DNA from 3 places in the Rhizobium sp. O111 genome. Region 3 is predicted to be linked to each of the others. Evidence: riboswitches for the same ligand, from Rfam matches in the RefSeq annotation. Region 3 holds a riboswitch; each other region holds the start of a gene.

Region 1 (3,273 bases), on a different contig from region 3:
CATGCTTCACGAGGAGGAGCCTGGCCGTCGCGAAGCGGGCCATGGAATACGTGACGCCGTCTACCGGGAATGGGAGATTCACGGCACGAACCGGATTCCCAAGGAAGCGACGATGCGCGTCCCGCAGGAAGTGGCTGAGCGCCGTGGCGACGGTATTCGACAATCTGAAAGCCGAACACTATGGACGAATATCAGGCAGTCTCGGCCGTTATTACCGAGTCGATTAAGCTCAACCGCATCGCACCAGCCGATCCCGGCCAAGGAAAGCGTAACGCGCGTTACGTCCCATATTGGGCGGCCTGAATATCAGCCTGGTAGTAGCTGTACGCATTGATGGGGTACGAACCAACAACCTAGGAGATATCAGGCAAGTTTACGGGTAGTGTGCGGGAGGTTCTGCAAAAATCTATTGAGGATTTGAGCGGCCATGGCAGGCTGGTGATGTCTAACGTCACCAACTCCCTAGGAGCCCCACCATGACCAGGAGTGAGAATAAACCATCGATAGCCGCCGTCAAAGATTTGATGGGTGCAAACCACGACGCATTGCGCATGATTATGCAGGATCTGCTGCAAGAGATGCTGGAAGGCGAGATGACCGAGGCACTCGGTGCCGCAAAGAGTGAACGGGCCGAGGCTCGGATCGGCTATCGTTCCGGGCATTACAATCGAACGCTGATCACGCGAGTCGGCAAGCTGGAGCTGCGAGTGCCGCAGGACCGCGATGGGCGGTTTTCAACTGAGCTGTTTGAGCGCTATCAACGCTCCGAACAGGCGCTAGTAGCGTCGCTGGCGGAGATGTACGTTCAGGGCGTTTCGACCCGGAAGGTGAAGGCGATCACTGAAGAGCTATGCGGCCACAGCTTCTCAGCTTCGACGATATCCGCGATCAACAAGCGACTGGACGAGAGTTTGACGGCTTTTGCCGAACGGCGGCTGGACGAGCCGTTCGCCTATCTCATCATCGATGCGAAGTACGAGAAAGTCCGCCAGGCAGGTGTCGTTCGCTCGTGCGCCGTGCTTGTCGCGCTCGGAATCGATTGGGAAGGGCGTCGTCAGATCCTTGCAGTCGAGCTTGCCAACCGAGAGAGCCACTCGTCGTGGAAGGACTTCCTGCTCGGCCTCAAACAGCGCGGACTGCACGGTGTCGAATACATCGTTGCCGATGACCATGCCGGCTTGCGCGCCGCCGTTCGCGAGGTGCTGCCCGACGCATGGTTCCAGCGCTGCTATGTTCATTTCCTTCGCAACGCACTCGATCACCTGCCGCGCAAAGCAGACGACGATTGCCTCCAGGAACTGCGTTGGATCTATGATCGCCGGGAATTGTCAGAGGCCAAGAGCGATCTCGCTGCTTGGCTGAGAAAATGGTCACCGCGATACCCCAAACTCGCAAGCTGGGCGGAGGAGACCATCGAGGAGACATTCACCTTCTACAGGCTGCCTCGCCAGCACCACAAACACATGAAGTCCACAAACATGCTCGAGCGTTTCAACGAGGAGATCAAACGCAGGACGATCGTGCTGCGCATCTTTCCCAACGAGGACAGTTGCCTACGCCTCATCCGTTCGCTCGCAGTAGAGACCCACGAAAACTGGCTCGAGGCAAACCGCTATCTCAACATGAACGACTTGAAGGAGATGAAAAAAGCCGACCTGCGTCAAGCAGCCTGACCAGCAGGCCAAGCCGCTATTTGCAGGACTTGCCGTACACGACCAGTTTACGGAGGACTTGGCTGTCCAGACCAATAATCCGACACACGGCTTGACGCAGACCGTTAGTCAGCAATAACCTTGCGTCATTCACCAGGGGTGTCCCGTCAAGGGGCTGAGATTCTGCTATCGTGCGCAGTGACCCGTTGAACCTGATCCAGTTCATACTGGCGTAGGGACGGTGCAAGCGCTCGAAGGCCGGGATTCCCGCGTGGATTCCATGCCGGCGTCTTTTCATCATTCCGGCTGAGGACTGGGTCTCCAATCGAAAACTTGGAGCCTCAAACCATGAATATCGCCGCAAAGACCATCACCCCCACAGTCACCACCGGCCCGCTGCCGGCCTCCCGCAAGATCCATATCCCGGGCCAGATCCACCCGGATATCCGCGTTCCCATGCGCGAGATCAGCGTCCACCCGACCTCAGGCGAGCCGCCGGTCACGGTCTATGATTCGTCCGGCATCTACACCGTCGAAGGCGCCGACATCAGCATCGAGCGCGGCCTTCCCGCGCTCCGGCGCGACTGGGTTCTCGCCCGTGGCGACGTCGAGGCCTATGACGGCCGGCGGGTAAGGCCCGAGGATAACGGCTTTGCCAGCGGCGAGCGCCTGACACCCGAATTCCCGGGTAAGCGCCAGCCACTGCGCGCCACCGACGGCAAGGCCGTGACCCAGCTTGCCTATGCGCGTGGCGGTATCATCACGCCGGAGATGGAATTCATCGCCATCCGCGAAAATCTCGGCCGTGAGGCGAAGGCGGACGCGATGATCCGCGACGGCGAGAGCTTCGGCGCGCATATTCCCGATCACGTCACGCCTGAATTCGTGCGCCAGGAAGTGGCCGCCGGACGCGCCATCATTCCCGCCAACATCAACCACCCCGAAGCCGAGCCGATGATCATCGGCCGAAACTTCCTGGTGAAGATCAACGCCAATATCGGCAACTCCGCCGTCACCTCCTCGATGGCCGAAGAGGTCGAGAAGATGGTCTGGGCGGCGCGCTGGGGTGCCGATACCGTCATGGACCTCTCGACCGGCCGCAACATCCACAACATCCGCGAATGGATCATCCGCAACTCGCCGCTCCCCATCGGCACGGTGCCGCTCTACCAGGCGCTGGAAAAGGTCGAGGGCATCGCCGAGAACCTGACCTGGGAGGTCTATCGCGACACGCTGATCGAGCAGGCCGAACAGGGAGTCGACTACTTCACCATCCATGCCGGCGTGCGGCTCCAATACATCCCGCTGACGGTCAACCGCGTCACCGGCATCGTCTCGCGCGGCGGCTCGATCATGGCCAAGTGGTGTCTTCATCACCACCGCGAGAGCTTCCTCTACGAGCATTTCGAGGAAATCTGCGACATCTGCCGCGCCTATGACGTGTCCTTCTCGCTGGGCGACGGCCTGCGGCCCGGCTCGATCGCCGACGCCAACGATGCCGCGCAATTCGCGGAACTGGAAACACTGGGCGAACTGACGAAGATCGCCTGGGCCAAGGATTGCCAGGTCATGATCGAAGGCCCTGGCCATGTGCCGATGCACAAGATCAAGGAAAACATGG
Region 2 (3,273 bases), on a different contig from region 3:
TCGGTGGTGGCGGGATCATGGTGTCGATCTTCGCGGTGACGGCCGATCTCTTCGAGCCGCGCGAGCGCGCCAAATACCAGAGCTATGTCAGCCTTGTGCTGATGGCGTCGGGCGCTATCGGGCCCGTGCTCGGCGGCACGATGAGCGATCTCTTCGGCTGGCGCTCGATCTTCCTCGTCAATATCCCGATCGGCGCCGTTGTGCTTGGCGGCTTGGTTTTCATGCTTCCCTATCGCAAGCCGAACCGTCGCCCGACGATCGATTATGCCGGCGCCATTCTGCTGGCGCTGACGACGACGAGTATTGTGCTTGCCGCTGATGGCGCGCAGGTGTTCGGGTCGCTGATCGCCCCGCTTAATCTCGCAATCATCACCGCCGGCGTGGTCTTCCTGGTGTCGTGGGTGTTCGTCGAGCGCCGTGCCGCCGAACCGATCATTCCGCTGTCGCTGTTTCGCAATTCGACCTTCAGCCTGCTGCTGATCATGTCGATCATGAGCGGCGGCATCGCTATCGGCATGGTGAACTACTTCGCGCTCTTCCTGCAGACCACGACAGGGCTTTCTCCGTCCGCGGCCGGGCTGCTCTTCATCCTGCTGACCGGAGGCCTGATGTGCGGGTCGATCTCGGCCGGACGGATCATCTCGGTGACGGGGCGCTACAAGCCGTTCGCTATCGCCAGCCTCAGCTGCAATGCCTTGGCCTTCGCGCTGTTGTCGCAGTTTCATGCCGGCACGCCGATCATCTTCATCGGCGCGGTGATGACACTGCAGGGTGTCGGGGTCGGCCTGGCACAACAGGTGCCAATCATCGGCGTGCAGAACGCGGCGCCGGTGCGCGATATCGGTGCGGCGACCGGTTCGGTGACACTGTCGCGCATGGGCGGGGCCTCTATCGCGATCTCGATCTACGGCGCGATCATCGGCTCGCAGCTCTCGCGCGTCGGCTCCTCCATTCCCGGCGTTGCCGATATCGAGCAGCTGACGCCGAAGATGCTGGCCGCCTTGCCGGAGGCCGCACGCCAGGCGGTTGCCGAGGCCTATGCCAATGCCTTCGTGCCGCTGTTCATGACCTCCTGCGGCATCGCTCTGATCGGGCTTGTAGCGGCCCTGATGTTGAAGCCGGTCCAACTGCCGCGCACGGGTGGCGCTGCGCCCACGAAAGCGGCTGCCGACGCCGCCGAATAGCCACGAACCTAGCTGACAAACCCTGGCCGACGTCCGCTCTTGCCAGACGCCGGCTACGGATATACACCTTGCGACGCTCTAACGGGGTGCCTCGTATCTTCAAGGATGCTTGGCTGAGAGGCTTGCGAAAGCCAACCCGCGGAACCTGATCCGGCTAACACCGGCGGAGGGATTAGACGCGTGACACCAGGCACCGCCCTTTTCCCCTTCATTGAACCTAGAGGAGAGGTGTCATGACCCATTTCAAGACCTATGCGCTCGGCGCCGCCATGCTGTTGGCGGGCTTTTCGGCAACGGCAGCATACGCCGCCGACAAGACGCTCACCATCTACACCTATGAGAGCTTCACCTCCGAATGGGGTCCCGGCCCGAAGGTGAAGGCGGCGTTCGAGAAGACCTGCGGCTGCACGGTTAACTTCGTAAGCGTCGCGGATGGCGTGGCTCTGCTATCGCGTTTGAAGCTTGAGGGATCGGGCACCAAGGCGGATGTCGTGCTTGGCCTCGACACCAATCTGATCACCGAAGCCAAGGCTACCGGCCTGTTCGATGCGAGCGGCGTCGATACCAGCGCGCTGCAGGTCCCCGGTGGCTTCAAGGACGACGTCTTCGTGCCTTATGACTACGGCCATTTCGCCGTGATCTACGACACGCAGACGATCAAGACGCCGCCGGCGAGCCTGAAGGAGCTGGTAGACGGCGATCCCGCGCAGAAGATCGTGATCGAGGATCCCCGCACCTCTACGCCGGGCCTCGGCCTGCTTCTCTGGGTGAAGTCGGTCTATGGCGACAAGGCGCCGGAAGCCTGGGCCAAGCTCAAGAAGCGTGTACTCACGGTGACGCCCGGCTGGTCGGAGGCCTATGGCCTGTTCACCAAGGGCGAGGCGCCGATGGTGCTCTCCTATACGACGTCGCCCGCCTATCACATGGTTTCGGAAAACACAGATCGCTACCAGGCAGCCGCCTTCTCCGAGGGACACTACATCCAGATCGAGGTGGCGGGCCTGCTGAAGAACGCGCCGGACAAGGCGCTGGCGCAGGACTTCCTGAAGTTCATGGTCACGCCTGGCTTCCAGGACACGATCCCGACCAACAACTGGATGATGCCGGTGTCCAAGACTTCGGAGCCGCTGCCGGATGCTTTCGGCAAGCTCGTCAATCCGTCGAAGACCTTCCTGATGAGCTCGGATGAGGTCGCCAAGAACCGCAAGGCCTGGATCGACGAATGGCTGGCCGCCATGAGCATGAATTGATGAGCATGAACTGATGCTTATTGCGCCGTCCGAAAGACGATACGCGCTGGCCGGCGGGGCGCTCAGCCTCGCCGCCATCATCGTCTTCGTGACGGTCGCGACGCTATCCCTGCTGATCTCCACCGACGGCATGCCTGTCGGTTCGATCGTTTCTGATCCATACATCCTGCGCGTCTTGCGCTTCACGCTTTTACAGGCGACGCTGTCGACGTTGCTGTCGCTCGTGCTGGCCATCCCGGTGGCGCGCGCGCTGGCGCGGCAGCCGCGGTTTATCGGCCGCATCTGGATCATCCGGCTGATGGCGGTACCGATGGGGCTGCCGGTGCTGATCGGCGCGCTCGGCCTGATCGGCATCTGGGGCCGGCAGGGCGTCGTCAACACGATGCTGTCATGGGCGGGTATCGATCAACCCGTCAGCATCTATGGTCTGTCGGGCATTCTGCTCGCGCATGTGTTCTTCAACCTGCCGCTTGCCTGCCGACTGATGCTGGCGGCGCTGGAGCGGGTGCCGGGCGAATACTGGCTGGTGGCGAGCGGTCTCGGCATGCGGCCGGTGTCCGTCTTCCGCTTCATCGAGTGGCCGGTGCTGCGTTCGGTTATCCCTGGCGTTGCCGGGCTGATCTTCATGCTTTGCGCCACCAGCTTCACGCTGGTGCTGATGCTCGGCGGCGGACCGGCAGCGACCACGATCGAGGTGGCGATCTACCAGTCGCTGCGCTTCGATTTCGATCCTGGCCGCGCGGTGGGCCTGTCCCTACTGCAGATCGCGTTGACGGCCGTGGTGCTCGGCATCCTATCGCTGCTGCCGGCATCCGGAGATGCGGGGCTGACGGCGGGCC
Region 3 (3,273 bases):
GATGTTGAGGCCGATGTCGCAGGACTTGGCGATCAGCGCCAGCGCCTTCACCTTCGGCAGCAACTCGTCCATGACGCGGGCGCTCTGCGCGCGCGCGTAGCGCGGATGCAGCGCCGAAAGCTTGATCGAGATGCCCGGCCCTTCGTAGATGCCGCGCCGATCAGACGCCTTGCCGATGGCGTGGATCGCTGTCTCGTAATCCTTGTAGTAGCGCTTCGCGTCGTCGCCCGTCGTCGCGGCTTCGCCCAGCATGTCATAGGAATAGCGGAAGCCGCGCTGCTCGAGCGGCTTTGCCCGCTGCAACGCTTCGTCGATGGTCTCGCCGGTGACGAACTGCTCGCCCATCATCCGCATCGCCATGTCGACGCCCCGGCGGATCACCGGTTCGCCGCAGCGGGCGATCAGACGGGTCAGAGCAGCCGAAAGGCTGCGGTCGGCGACCGTCGATGTCAGCTTGCCGGTGACGACAAGACCCCAGGTCGCGGCATTGACGAAGAGCGAGCGACCGCCGCCGAGATGTGCCTTCCAATCGCCCTCGGAAATCTTGTCGCGGATAAGAGCGTCTCGCGTTGCCGTATCGGGAATGCGCAGCAGCGCCTCGGCCAGACACATCAGCGCGATGCCTTCCTGGCTGGAGAGCGAGTATTCGTGCACCAGTCCCTCGACGCCGGTTCCCTTGTGCTTGGCGCGCAGCGCTTCGATCAGCTTGCGGGCGGTGTCGGCGGCGGCTTTCCTGACGTGACCGGGAAGGGCGGCTGCCTCAACCAGGCGTGGCACGCAGATCGTCTCCGGCGTGCGGTAGGCAGCCGTGATGGCGCGGCGCAGATCACTCTGTTCGCTGATCGGAGTGGCAAATCCTTCAAAGGGATTTGCAGAGCCGTTGGCCTGCTCTACTGTGACTTCGACTGCTGCCGCGTCGGTGGTGATTGCCATGCTGGGCTCCTGATCCGCTGATGTTGGAAAGCTAGCAGATTTCAAAAAGTCAATTTCACTTGATTTTGAGCGTTCTAGTCTTTAGTTCGCTATTCAATATTCATATTGAAGGGAATTATTGTGGCTGGCGCGGGAAATATAAGAGAAATCGACCAATTTGATCAACGCATACTTGAGGCGCTCGTCGCCGATGGCCGGATGTCGGTGACCGACCTCGCCAAACGCGTGGGCCTGTCCAACACGCCCTGCCAGGTCAGGCTCAAGCGGCTGATCGAGGATGGCTACATTCTCGGCTTCCGCGCCATCATCGACGTCAACAAGCTCGGCCGCAACCATGTGGCGTTTACCGAGGTGAAACTCTCCGACACCAGGGAGAACGCGCTGAACGCGTTCAACGTCGCGGTTCGCAAGCTGCAGGAAGTCGAGGAGTGCCACATGATCGCGGGCGCATTCGATTATCTGCTGAAGATACGCACGTCCGACATCGCCAATTATCGCCTCGTGCTGGGCGAGAAGATCTCCAGCCTTCCCTTCGTCGCCAACACATCGACCTTCGTTGCCATGGAAGCGATCAAGGAGAACGGCGCCTGATCGGCGGTCGATTGCGGGCTCTGGGCTCCTGTCATTTTGCGCGTGACAGCGGTCGGCTTCTCTGACAGAACAGACCCATTGAGAGACAGGGGCGTTTGCCGACGGCAGACTGAGAAGTACCCTTTGAACCTGAACCAGATAATGCTGGCGGAGGGAGTCGCTCGGACCCTTCGGCATTGCTATCAGGGTTCCCGCGTCTTGCCCCGCCCGAAAGGGGCATGATGAAAGACGACAGATCTCCCGGTTCGATGCTTGATGCCATGCGTGCGCAAAAGCCGCTCGTTCAGTGCATCACCAATTTCGTTGCGATGAACGTCGCCGCAAACGTGCTGCTCGCGGCCGGCGCGTCGCCAGCCATGGTGCATGCCGAGGAAGAAGCCGGCGAGTTCGCGGCCATCTCCGGCGCGCTGACTGTTAACATCGGCACGCTCTCGCCGAGCTGGATGAACGGCATGCGCGCCGCCGCCAGATCGGCGAATGCCAGCGCTAGGCCATGGGTTCTCGACCCCGTCGCCCACTATGCGACTGCCTTTCGCAGGCAAGCCGTCGCGGATCTGCTGGCGCTTCGCCCGACCATCATTCGCGGCAACGCCTCCGAGATCATCGCGCTCGCCGGTGGCGAGAGCCGGGGGCAGGGCGTCGACAGCCGTGATCCCGTGGAGCAGGCGGAAGCTGCAGCCAGCCATATCGCAAACAAGCATCAGGCCGTGGTCGCGGTAACGGGCGAGGTCGACTTTGTCACCGATGGCGCGCGCGCCTGCCGCATCGAGGGCGGCTCATCGCTGATGCCGCAGGTGACGGCGCTCGGTTGCTCGCTGACATGCCTCGTCGGCGCCTTCGCCGCGATCAGGCCGGATGCACCGTTTGAGGCGACAATATCAGCACTCGCCATGTTCGCCGTCGCCGGTGAAGACGCGGCGCGCGGTGCGGAGGGGCCGGGTTCATTCTCCTGGCGGTTTCTCGACGTCCTCGCGGCGACAGACGGCGCCGCGATCAACAACAATGCGCGGGTGCGGATGCTATGAAAGGGATCGATCTTTCGCTTTATCTCGTCCTCGATCCCGAGCTTTGCGCCGGCATCGGCATGGTCGAAACAGCAAGGCGCGCCGTTGCCGGTGGCGCGACGGTCGTGCAGCTGCGCGACAAGCATGCCTCCACCGCGCGCATGATCGAGACCGGCCTTGCTCTGAAGGAAGCGCTTGCCGGGACGGGCGCTTTGCTTGTCGTCAACGACGATGTCGAGGCGGCCATCGCGATCGGCGCCGATGGACTGCATGTCGGCCAGGACGATATGGTCGTGCGCGCCGCGCGCGAGCGCATCGGGCGCGGCATGATCCTCGGCCTGTCGGTGGAGACCGAGGCGCTCGCGGCTGCGGTCGATCCCGCATTGGTCGATTATGCCGGCATCGGGCCGGTCTTCGCGACGCCGACCAAGCCGGACCATAAGCAGCCGATCGGATTCGACGGTCTTGCACGTCTCGTCGCCGCCTGCCCGGTTCCCTCCGTTGCCATCGGTGGGCTGAAGCTTGCGCATGTCAGCGGTGTTTTTGCAGCCGGCGCCGACGGGATTGCTGTCGTCTCGGCAATTTGCGGCACGGCCGATCCTCGCGCCGCCGCCCGCGAGCTTTCAGAGGCAATTCAAGGGAGATCACGATGATCCGTAACGTTCTCTCCATCGCCGGATCCGATCCATCGGGCGGCGCGGGCATCCAGGCCGATCTCAAGGCGTTTGCCGCGCGGGGCGTCTAT

What was found. A riboswitch is a leader RNA that binds a small molecule or an ion and turns the genes downstream of it on or off. The one in region 3 is predicted to bind thiamine pyrophosphate.
Region 1: linked by a shared signal. The riboswitch ahead of thiC (phosphomethylpyrimidine synthase ThiC) and the one ahead of thiM (hydroxyethylthiazole kinase) in region 3 are both predicted to bind thiamine pyrophosphate.
Region 2: linked by a shared signal. The riboswitch ahead of thiB (thiamine ABC transporter substrate binding subunit) and the one ahead of thiM (hydroxyethylthiazole kinase) in region 3 are both predicted to bind thiamine pyrophosphate.

Annotation. Positions count from the first base shown of each region.
Region 1 covers NZ_JBSHXL010000003.1:1,064,051-1,067,323, reverse strand. The annotation lists gene ACVTFQ_RS31055 (IS256 family transposase) at 477-1,673, shown strand; TPP riboswitch at 1,798-1,909, shown strand; gene thiC (phosphomethylpyrimidine synthase ThiC) at 2,001-3,273, shown strand, end outside.
Region 2 covers NZ_JBSHXL010000001.1:3,391,942-3,395,214, reverse strand. The annotation lists gene ACVTFQ_RS16975 (MDR family MFS transporter) at 1-1,184, shown strand, start outside; TPP riboswitch at 1,257-1,373, shown strand; gene thiB (thiamine ABC transporter substrate binding subunit) at 1,454-2,434, shown strand; gene thiP (thiamine/thiamine pyrophosphate ABC transporter permease ThiP) at 2,448-3,273, shown strand, end outside.
Region 3 covers NZ_JBSHXL010000002.1:1,270,952-1,274,224, reverse strand. The annotation lists gene putA (trifunctional transcriptional regulator/proline dehydrogenase/L-glutamate gamma-semialdehyde dehydrogenase) at 1-933, opposite strand, end outside; gene ACVTFQ_RS25440 (Lrp/AsnC family transcriptional regulator) at 1,054-1,524, shown strand; TPP riboswitch at 1,602-1,697, shown strand; gene thiM (hydroxyethylthiazole kinase) at 1,746-2,549, shown strand; gene thiE (thiamine phosphate synthase) at 2,546-3,181, shown strand; gene thiD (bifunctional hydroxymethylpyrimidine kinase/phosphomethylpyrimidine kinase) at 3,178-3,273, shown strand, end outside.